4 regions of the Leuconostoc garlicum genome follow, and region 3 is predicted to be linked to each of the others. Evidence: predicted binding sites of a transcription regulator. Region 3 holds the regulator's gene; each other region holds the start of a gene.
What was found. Region 3 encodes LexA, which represses DNA repair genes until DNA is damaged. Its sites were predicted from a motif close to CNAACANNTGTTNG; they were not measured.

Region 1 (2,207 bases), 220 kb from region 3:
CTGTGTGATTGCCCGGGTTGTGGTATGGAATTTTTCATCGCGAATTTTAACATTTAACGTCCGGCCAACCAACCCACGGGCCTTCAAAGCCGCAATCATACCATTCGCTAACTTTTTAAATTCGGCACGTACCAGTTCATCATGGTGTAAAAACTGCGCAAAAGTTTCCTCTTTACCCACTGATTGCTGTTGGCGTTGCCACTTCACTTCACCAAAATGGACACCACGCGCCTGCCAGTAAAGATTTTCACCTAATTTACCAAACTGCGCCACTAACGTTTCGCGTGATAATTGCCGCAATGCGGCACCATCAAGTACGTTAAGCGCTGCTAACTTGGCTTGCGTTTTCTCACCAACGCCGCGAAATTCACCAATTGGTAAGTGGTCTAAAAAAGCGAGACGGTTTTCCGGCGTAATGACCGTCACGCCGTTTGGCTTATTAAATTCAGACCCCAACTTTGCTAATAGTTTGTTATACGATACGCCCACCGAACTGGTCAACCGCGTCTGTTTATAGATATCGTGTCGTAACTCGGCAGCCAACATTGCGCCCGACAACGCATTATCGGTCACATCTAAGTAGGCCTCATCATACGCCACCGGCTCAATTTTTGGTGTAATTGTCCGAAAAATGGCATGAATTTGCTTAGAAATGGCTTTATACTTGGCAAAATCTGGGGTCAAAAAGATCCCATCTGGCGCTAAACGCCGTGCTTCTGCGGATCGCATGGCCGAATGAATGCCGAGTTGGCGCGCGACATAGTTCGCCGTCGTCACCACCCCACGACCCCCAGTTTCTGCTGGGTCACGCGAAATGATTAATGGCTGGTGGCGTAATGCCGGATTGTCACGCATTTCGACTTGGGCATAGAAGGCGTCAATATCAACATGGAGAATTTTACGTGTATCAGTTGTCAATAAAAACTCTGTCATATCCCTATCTTATCACATTTAACGAACATGGGTTCGCACAACACGGCCGAATGCCATAAAAAAAACCCTGACCGAAGAGGGCAATGGTCAGGGGATGATAACCGTAGCTATCGATTTATCAATCAGTAATTGGGGGGGCTGATTGAAACATTACTAGGGGAGTAATGAAACTCAAATATCTTTGAGTATGTTTTTATTATATACCTTCATGCGATTTTTGCATATATCACAACTTTTGCTATTATATTACGCCTCTATGACAAGTCCATATCCCATATTATTTTCCCGTGTCCCCCAAAAAATCCGGTGAGATTGCCGGTATTTTAATATAAAAAAAGACACCTCGCGGTGTCTTTTCTCGGATTATACGTCGCGACGACGTTCCTTGATACGCGCTGCCTTACCTTGCAAAGCGCGGAGGTAGTACAACTTGGCACGACGAACGGCACCATAGCGTACAACTTCAATCTTATCAACACGTGGTGAGTGCAATGGGAACGTACGTTCCACACCAACACCAGATGAGATCTTACGCACTGTGTAAGTTGCTTGAATACCAGCACCCTTACGCTTGATAACAACACCTTCGAACAATTGGATACGTTCACGTGAACCTTCGACGATCTTAGCGTACACCTTAACAGTGTCACCAGCGCGGAAGTCAGGGATGTCAGAACGCAATTGTACTGATGTAACGTTTTCTAAAATACTGTTTTGACGCATTGGTCATTCTCCTAGCCGACAATCTTACACTCGCCCTCAGGCTAAACGCACAGCGGATTATCGTTAATATTGCCTTACGGCTTTTCTTAGTGTAACAAATAATTCATGCCATGTCTAGCATTATTTTGTATAAGTCATCAAATCTGCTGTGATCGTGTCAATTTTGGCTTGTGAAGCAGCTTGTGAATCAGAAGTGACCCCAATATAGAACTTCAACTTTGGTTCAGTCCCTGATGGGCGTACAGCCACCCATGAGCCATCAGCTAACCAATACTTCAAGACATTAGCTTTTGGCTGTGTCAATGTTGTGACTTGACCATCAGCATCAGTTTCTAGACCAGTCGAGAAGTCTTGCACGCGGCTAACAGCAATCCCCCCAATCGTTTCCGGTTGATGATCACGGAACTTGGCAATGATTTTTGCCATATCGTCATTGCCATGCACACCTGGGAAGTCCAAACTAATCGTCTTTTCTTCAAAATAGCCGTACTTGTCAAACAAAGCTTGCAAACCATCCGCAAATGTTTGGCTTTGTGACTTATAGTAAGCCG
Region 2 (2,207 bases), 380 kb from region 3:
CCCCAATGGGACATTTAATGGATGGCCATCATCCTTTGGCGCCTGTTCAATCATATCGCGGAAGCCAACGGTGGCTTGCGTGTCATTAGGCACTTCAATACCAACATAAGGTTTTCCCGGAATTGGGGCTTCAATACGAATCGACTTGGCTGCTAAGGCCAATGCTAAATCATCGGCCAAATTGGCAATTCGATTAACCTTAACCCCTTGACCTGGTTTCAATTCATACTGGGTCACAGTTGGCCCAAGTGACACACTCGTCACTTCTGCTTCAACACCAAAGCTTAACAGCGTATCATGCACGAGACGTGATTTTTCTGTCAAACTTTGGAATTCCTTAGTCTGATCAGTTGGCGATACCTTGGTTAACAAATCAGCCGTTGGCAATTCATAATCTGGATTATCTTGCCCTGACGTTTCCGTCGCCAAAGCCAATGGCTCATCATCATCGCCTGCATCAGACACTGGTGCCGGTGCGCTTGCTGGCTTAGGGGTCGACACAGCTGGTGCCGGCGTTGGTGCTGTTTCAGTCGGCGCCACTGGTCCCTGCCATTTAATTTCCGGTTCGACAAATTCAGTAGCCGGCGCGGTAACGGGTGGTACCACTGGTTCAACTGTGGCAGTTTTGGTTGTTTTCACACCTAACGGATCATCGCCAAAGTCCGTAATGCTCTTTTTGGGACGTTCCCGCCGTTTAAACAAAGGTTCACGTGGCGGCATGTTCGCGCGCTGTTCTTGCACATAGGCCACCCCATTTTGTGCTTTTTCAATCCCTTTTTGCGTTAAATCACGCGCCGGAATTCTAAAGAAAATAATCACGCCACTCAATAGTAAGATTAGGGCAAGCAGCCAAGTCCCGATATTGGCAACTAATGTAAAGCAGCCATTATAGAGCATGGCACCAACTACTCCACCACCAACGGGGGTATTGGCAGATTTATTGGCGAAATCTTGACCACTCAATGTCATCACCGTTTGGACATAGCCATTGCTATTTTTCACGGTATAGGTAAAAAATAACAACGACGATAATGTTAACAGTGCAACAAACGCCATGATGGCCCCCAGCCAAAAATGCCGTGCAATCTTTGGTAACCGCTTATAAATCATCACATAGCTCAATAACACCGTCAGGGGTACTAATACGCCAAGATATAAATTACCAAACCCCAGGCGAAAAACATTGGCCACGTAGGCACCTAACAAGCCCAATTTAAACGTCCCCATGACGCCTAAAAAGATGCTTAAAAGCAAGGCAATGTTTTTGCCAATCACAGCATTCATGCTTTTTTTTCGAGTTGATGCAGTTGTGCGTCGGCGTTGCGGTGTTTTACGAGTTGCCAAAATCCATACCCTCTAAATCTGATCGTTATGTCTTTTATTTTATCATGAAACCAAATCAAACTGGTGTTCGCTTTTTAATGATTGTCCTGAAAACATAAAAAGCCGCAACCGAAGTTGCGACTTGATATAGCTCGTGAGAGAATCGAACTCTCGATTCCGCCGTGAAAGGGCAGCGTCTTAGCCACTTGACCAACGAGCCATGGTCAGTGTGTTTCATAACTGAAACAACTATATTATAGTAGCAAGATTTTCGCCCCTTGTCAACACTTTATTTCAATTTATCTTGTTCGTAAGTGTGCGTTGTTTCCAAATTCGGGAAACTTTGTTGACGCAATGCCTCATATAAGACAATTGCCACAGTATTTGATAAGTTTAATGATCGAATATGCGTGTCATCTTGTGGAATACGAATCGCTTTATCTGGGTTTTGGCGCATAAAGACTTCTGGCAAGCCAGTCGTTTCTTTACCAAAGAGGAAATAATGATCGCCATCAGTCACCGAATAATCAGGTTGGGTATAGTCGTAGTTCGCAAACTTTGAAACTAAATAGAGATGATCCGTCTCACGCAAGGTGTCCAGAAAATCTGGGAGACTATCGTGCTTGACCAATTGGACATGTTCCCAGTAATCCAATCCGGCACGCTTCACATGCTTATCATCTAATTCAAACCCTAAAGGCTCAATCAGATGTAACACGGCATCCGTTCCCGCAGTTGTTCTGGCAATATTACCAGTGTTAGCCGGCATTACCGGTTCAAATAACACAATATGATTTGTCATTGTTCTACTTCTTCCGTTCCTTCTTTAAATAAGGCAGAGTTACTACGCCACCATGTATAAATTCGTGTCACAAGGACTTTGA
Region 3 (2,207 bases):
TTGGCCCTCACCGTTCTTGGTGGGATCCCGTTTGGTATGCCGTCGCCGCCTATCCCAAGCACTTCATTTTTATGGCAAAAATTGAATTGTTTAAGTTCCCCCCACTTGCGTGGCTCATCCGAGCCGCTGGTGCGTTCCCCGTGGATCGTGAAAACGTTGGGCCCAGTGTGATTAAAGTCCCCGTGCGCGAATTGAAATCCGGTGACCGATCATTGATCATGTTCCCTTCCGGTTCACGCCACAGCGCTGAACTCAAATCTGGTACCATCTTAATTGCCAAGATGTCTGGTAAGCCAATTGTACCAGCTGTATATCAGGGGCCAGTTAAGTTTAGTCAACTCTTCAAGCGTAACAATACAACGATTAATTTCGGGGAACCGATCGTGGTTGATCGCAAAGATAAGTTGGACAAAGAAAACATTACCAAATATACACAAATGATTCAAGATGCGTTTGATCGCTTAGACCAAGAAATCAATCCTGATTTTGTCTATATTGATCCAAAACACGAAAAAAAATAAGCCTTCTGGCTTATTTTTTTTGTGCACGTTCGCTTTGTTGCTTCATTTGTGCCATCATTTGTGCCAACTTCTTTTGTGATGGCTTTTGTCCCATTGACATCATCATTGATTTCATCATTTCTTCTGAAATCGGTGGGTTTTTGGCAAGATAGTTCTTCATGGCGTTACGTGCGAGGAAGAAACCTGCAATCAAGCCGATAACCAAGCCAATAACGAAAATCAAGATTGAAAGTCCTGTGTTCATGGTTAAATAACCCCTTAATAAAATTGTCTACCAACCATTATAACACAAAATCCAGGTTGACAGGACGATTAACCCGATGAATACCGGCAGTAAACGACCTTATAGCACGTTTTTTTTACCACTCAGCGGCCACCTGTGGGCGTTGTTTTCAAATTTTTGGTAAAGATTCCCCCAATTTATCGGGTGTCATGAGCCGAAAACGAACAAACGTTTGATTTCTGTTCCCACTTTCGCTATAATGAAATCATATTAAATCGTTTATTATTAAGGAATATACCCATCATGGCAATCAAAATTCAAGAAAGCAAACAACTCCAAGTTTTGCGTTTCATTCATGAAGCACAAACCAACAATGGTTATCCGCCAACAGTACGTGAAGTTGGTGAAGCAGTCGGCCTATCGTCGTCTTCTACCATTCACGGGCACATCGAACGCTTAGTAAAAAAAGGCTACTTGTTAAAAGACGCCTCAAAGCCACGCGCCCGTGCTATTGAAGTAACAGATTTAGGGTTGGAAGCATTAGGTGTGTCCACCACACCTGGTCGCATTCCGGTTCTAGGTCAAGTGACAGCTGGTACGCCAATTCTCGCAGTTGAAGAAGAAGCCACTGAGTTTTTCCCAATCCCAGATAACTTGATGCAGTTTGACGGCGATATGTTTATGCTCAACGTCCGTGGCAATTCAATGGTCAACATCGGTATCTTGGACGGCGATAAAGTGATCGTGCGGAAACAAGATAATGCCGATAATGGTGATGTTGTTGTCGCGATGAATGACGATGACGAAGCAACTGTTAAGCGTTTCTTCCGTGAAGCCGATCATTTCAGATTACAACCTGAAAATGATGCCATGGCACCAATTATTTTAGATAATGTGACCATTCTCGGTAAAGTTATTGGCTTGTACCGCGATGCCATTTATTAATCAAAAAAGCTGAACGATCATCGTCGTTCAGCTTTTTTACTTGTTTAAGCTTGCCAATCAGCTGGTGATTGTTGCCATGCTTTTAAGGTTGCCAATTGCGAAGCATTCAAGTCGCCTCGCGCAATGGCGGCATCGATGAGTTGTGAATAGGTTGTCAAGGACTGAAATGTTAACCCTGCTTGCGCAAAGTTATCCACGCCAGCCGGTAATTCATATGAAAAGATTGAGACAACGCCCAACACGTCAGCGCCTGCCTTGCGAACCGCTTCAACAGCGCCCAAAACTGACCCACCAGTTGAAATCAAATCATCAATCAAAACCACTTTTTTACCAGCCACTTCGGCACCTTCTGTTTGCCGACCAGCACCATGATCTTTTGGCTTTGAGCGAACATAAATCATGGGCTTGTTCAACGTTTCAGCTACCCAAGCCGCGTGTGGGATACCGGCCGTGGCAACACCACCGACGATTTCAACATCCCCATAATGGGTCGTAATGAGTTCAGCCAAACCTTTAAA
Region 4 (2,207 bases), 240 kb from region 3:
GTTGAAATTGCTGCTTCATCATCCACTACTAAAATTTTTGTCATGATCCAAACACATCTTTTTTAATTATGATGTCTGCCTCTCTAATTGTTTGCTTAATTGCATTGTAACAAAAAAAATGGACACGCCCTAGCGTTTCCATTTATTCTTTACAGGATTTATACAATTGGTTCGTCCGTTAAATCATCATCGTCATCCGTGACTAATGCCAGTGTTTCTGGGGCTTCAATTGTCTCATCATCAGCCTCTTCTACTGGCAATTCACCATCACCAATCCCAAAGGCATTACGAACTTTAGCATAGATTTCTTGACGCATCGCAGCATTTTCGGGTGCATCCAAGAATTCTTTCGCTTTTTCACGGCCTTGGCCAACCTTGATATCACCGTAATAGTAGAAGGCACCGGCCTTACGGATAATTTCTTGTTCCGCACCGAGATCCAAAATTTCACCAGTTTGTGAAATCCCCTTCCCGTACATGATATCAACTTCAGCAACCTTAAATGGTGGCGCCACCTTATTCTTAACCACTTTGACTTTCGTTAAGTTTCCAGTCACATCTGTGCCATCTTTAATTTGGGTTGACCGACGCACTTCCAAACGAATCGTTGAATAGAATTTCAACGCACGGCCACCAGGGGTTGTTTCGGGGTTACCAAACATCACCCCAATCTTTTCACGAATTTGGTTGATAAAAATCGCAACTGTCCCAGTACGGTTCAATGTACCAGCTAATTTACGCAAGGCTTGGCTCATCAAACGGGCTTGCAAGCCAACGTGTGAGTCGCCCATTTCTCCTTCGATTTCTGCACGTGGTACCAACGCTGCCACAGAATCCACAACGATAATATCCACTGCCCCAGATTGTACCAACGCATCCGCAATTTCTAACCCTTGTTCACCAGTATCAGGTTGTGACAAAAGTAATTCGTCCTTTTTAACACCCAAAGCTTCAGCGTATTTTACATCCAAGGCATTTTCGGCATCAATATAGGCGGCTGTCCCACCGGCTTTTTGCACTTCAGCAACGGCGTGTAACGCCAACGTTGTTTTACCAGAAGATTCTGGCCCATAAATTTCAATAATACGTCCTTTAGGATAGCCACCGACGCCTAAAGCAACATCTAGCTTAACTGATCCTGAAGGATAAGTCTCAACTTGTGTCAGTGCATTATCACCCAACACCATGATTGATCCCTTACCGAAATTCTTTTCGATACGCTTTAAAGCTTCATCAAGTGCCGCCTTACGGCCGCTTGCTTGACTATCTTTATCGTCTTTTTTAGTCGTCTTTTTTGTGACCATTTTTAGCTAACTCCTTTTATCTTACCTCAATAGTGTACCTGTTTCTAAACGTAAAAGCAAGCATTTAACGAACAATTGTTCGACAGTGTTCGTACCTTATTTGATGATACGAAAAAAGCGCTTATCGCGCTTTTATAGACCGTCAGAAAAGACCACTCGGTTCTGCCAGAAATAGTCAATCCCTGAATAAATTGTAAAGATCACCGCAATCCACAATAAGATTTCCCCAATCGGCAACCCAATCGCGGTAAATGGCACATCTTTAAGATATAAGAAGAAAATTGCAAACATTTGCGAGAAAGTCTTGATTTTACCTGGCATCTGCGCCGCTAAGACCTTCCCATTATTTTCTACAATTAAGGTACGTAAGCCAGTAACCGCTAGTTCACGAATCACAATCACGGCAGTCATCCAAGCTGGTACCACGTTGAACCCAGTCAAAAAGATCAAGGCTGTCATGACCAACAACTTATCGGCCAACGGATCGGCAAACTTACCAAAATTCGTCACCAAATGTTGACGACGGGCAATTTGACCATCCAAAAAATCCGTTATTGATGCTACCGCAAACACAATGGCAGCAAGCAACCAATTCAATGGCAACATCACGCCTGTCACGTCAAGTGATTGCCAAGCATAAGGCACCGATAATAGTAAGATAAAAACCGGAATAAGAATAATACGAAAAACAGTGAGTTGATTTGGAAGATTCATAATTGCCCCTTACTTATTGAGATTGAACAGAACGTTCCAAAATGGCGTTGCCGTTCCAATAACTGCCACTTTTTGATCATCAAAGGTCATCGTTGCATTGGCAACATTGGTGAATTGAACATTCACCGCATTAGTACCAGCAGGCACATCAATCGTTTTATCGGCCTTGACCAATTCATTTAACAGCAC

Region 1: a site for LexA is predicted at 956-969, ahead of dinB (DNA polymerase IV). Genes of this name have one in related genera too.
Region 2: a site for LexA is predicted at 1,401-1,414, ahead of A9176_RS05600 (FtsK/SpoIIIE family DNA translocase). Genes of this name have one in related genera too.
Region 4: a site for LexA is predicted at 1,373-1,386, ahead of recA (recombinase RecA). Genes of this name have one in related genera too.

Annotation. Positions count from the first base shown of each region.
Region 1 is NZ_CP016329.1:24,660-26,866, forward strand. It holds gene dinB (DNA polymerase IV) at 1-933, opposite strand, end outside; gene rplS (50S ribosomal protein L19) at 1,297-1,656, opposite strand; gene A9176_RS00150 (phospho-sugar mutase) at 1,777-2,207, opposite strand, start outside.
Region 2 is NZ_CP016329.1:1,085,733-1,087,939, reverse strand. It holds gene A9176_RS05600 (FtsK/SpoIIIE family DNA translocase) at 1-1,344, opposite strand, end outside; tRNA gene A9176_RS05595 (tRNA-Glu) at 1,472-1,543, opposite strand; gene A9176_RS05590 (tRNA (cytidine(34)-2'-O)-methyltransferase) at 1,613-2,125, opposite strand; gene A9176_RS05585 (AI-2E family transporter) at 2,122-2,207, opposite strand, start outside.
Region 3 is NZ_CP016329.1:1,467,872-1,470,078, forward strand. It holds gene A9176_RS07410 (lysophospholipid acyltransferase family protein) at 1-521, shown strand, start outside; gene A9176_RS07415 (YneF family protein) at 532-765, opposite strand; gene lexA (transcriptional repressor LexA) at 1,048-1,689, shown strand; gene pyrE (orotate phosphoribosyltransferase) at 1,734-2,207, opposite strand, start outside.
Region 4 is NZ_CP016329.1:44,809-47,015, forward strand. It holds gene A9176_RS00235 (response regulator transcription factor) at 1-44, opposite strand, end outside; gene recA (recombinase RecA) at 159-1,304, opposite strand; gene pgsA (CDP-diacylglycerol--glycerol-3-phosphate 3-phosphatidyltransferase) at 1,437-2,018, opposite strand; gene A9176_RS00250 (helix-turn-helix domain-containing protein) at 2,028-2,207, opposite strand, start outside.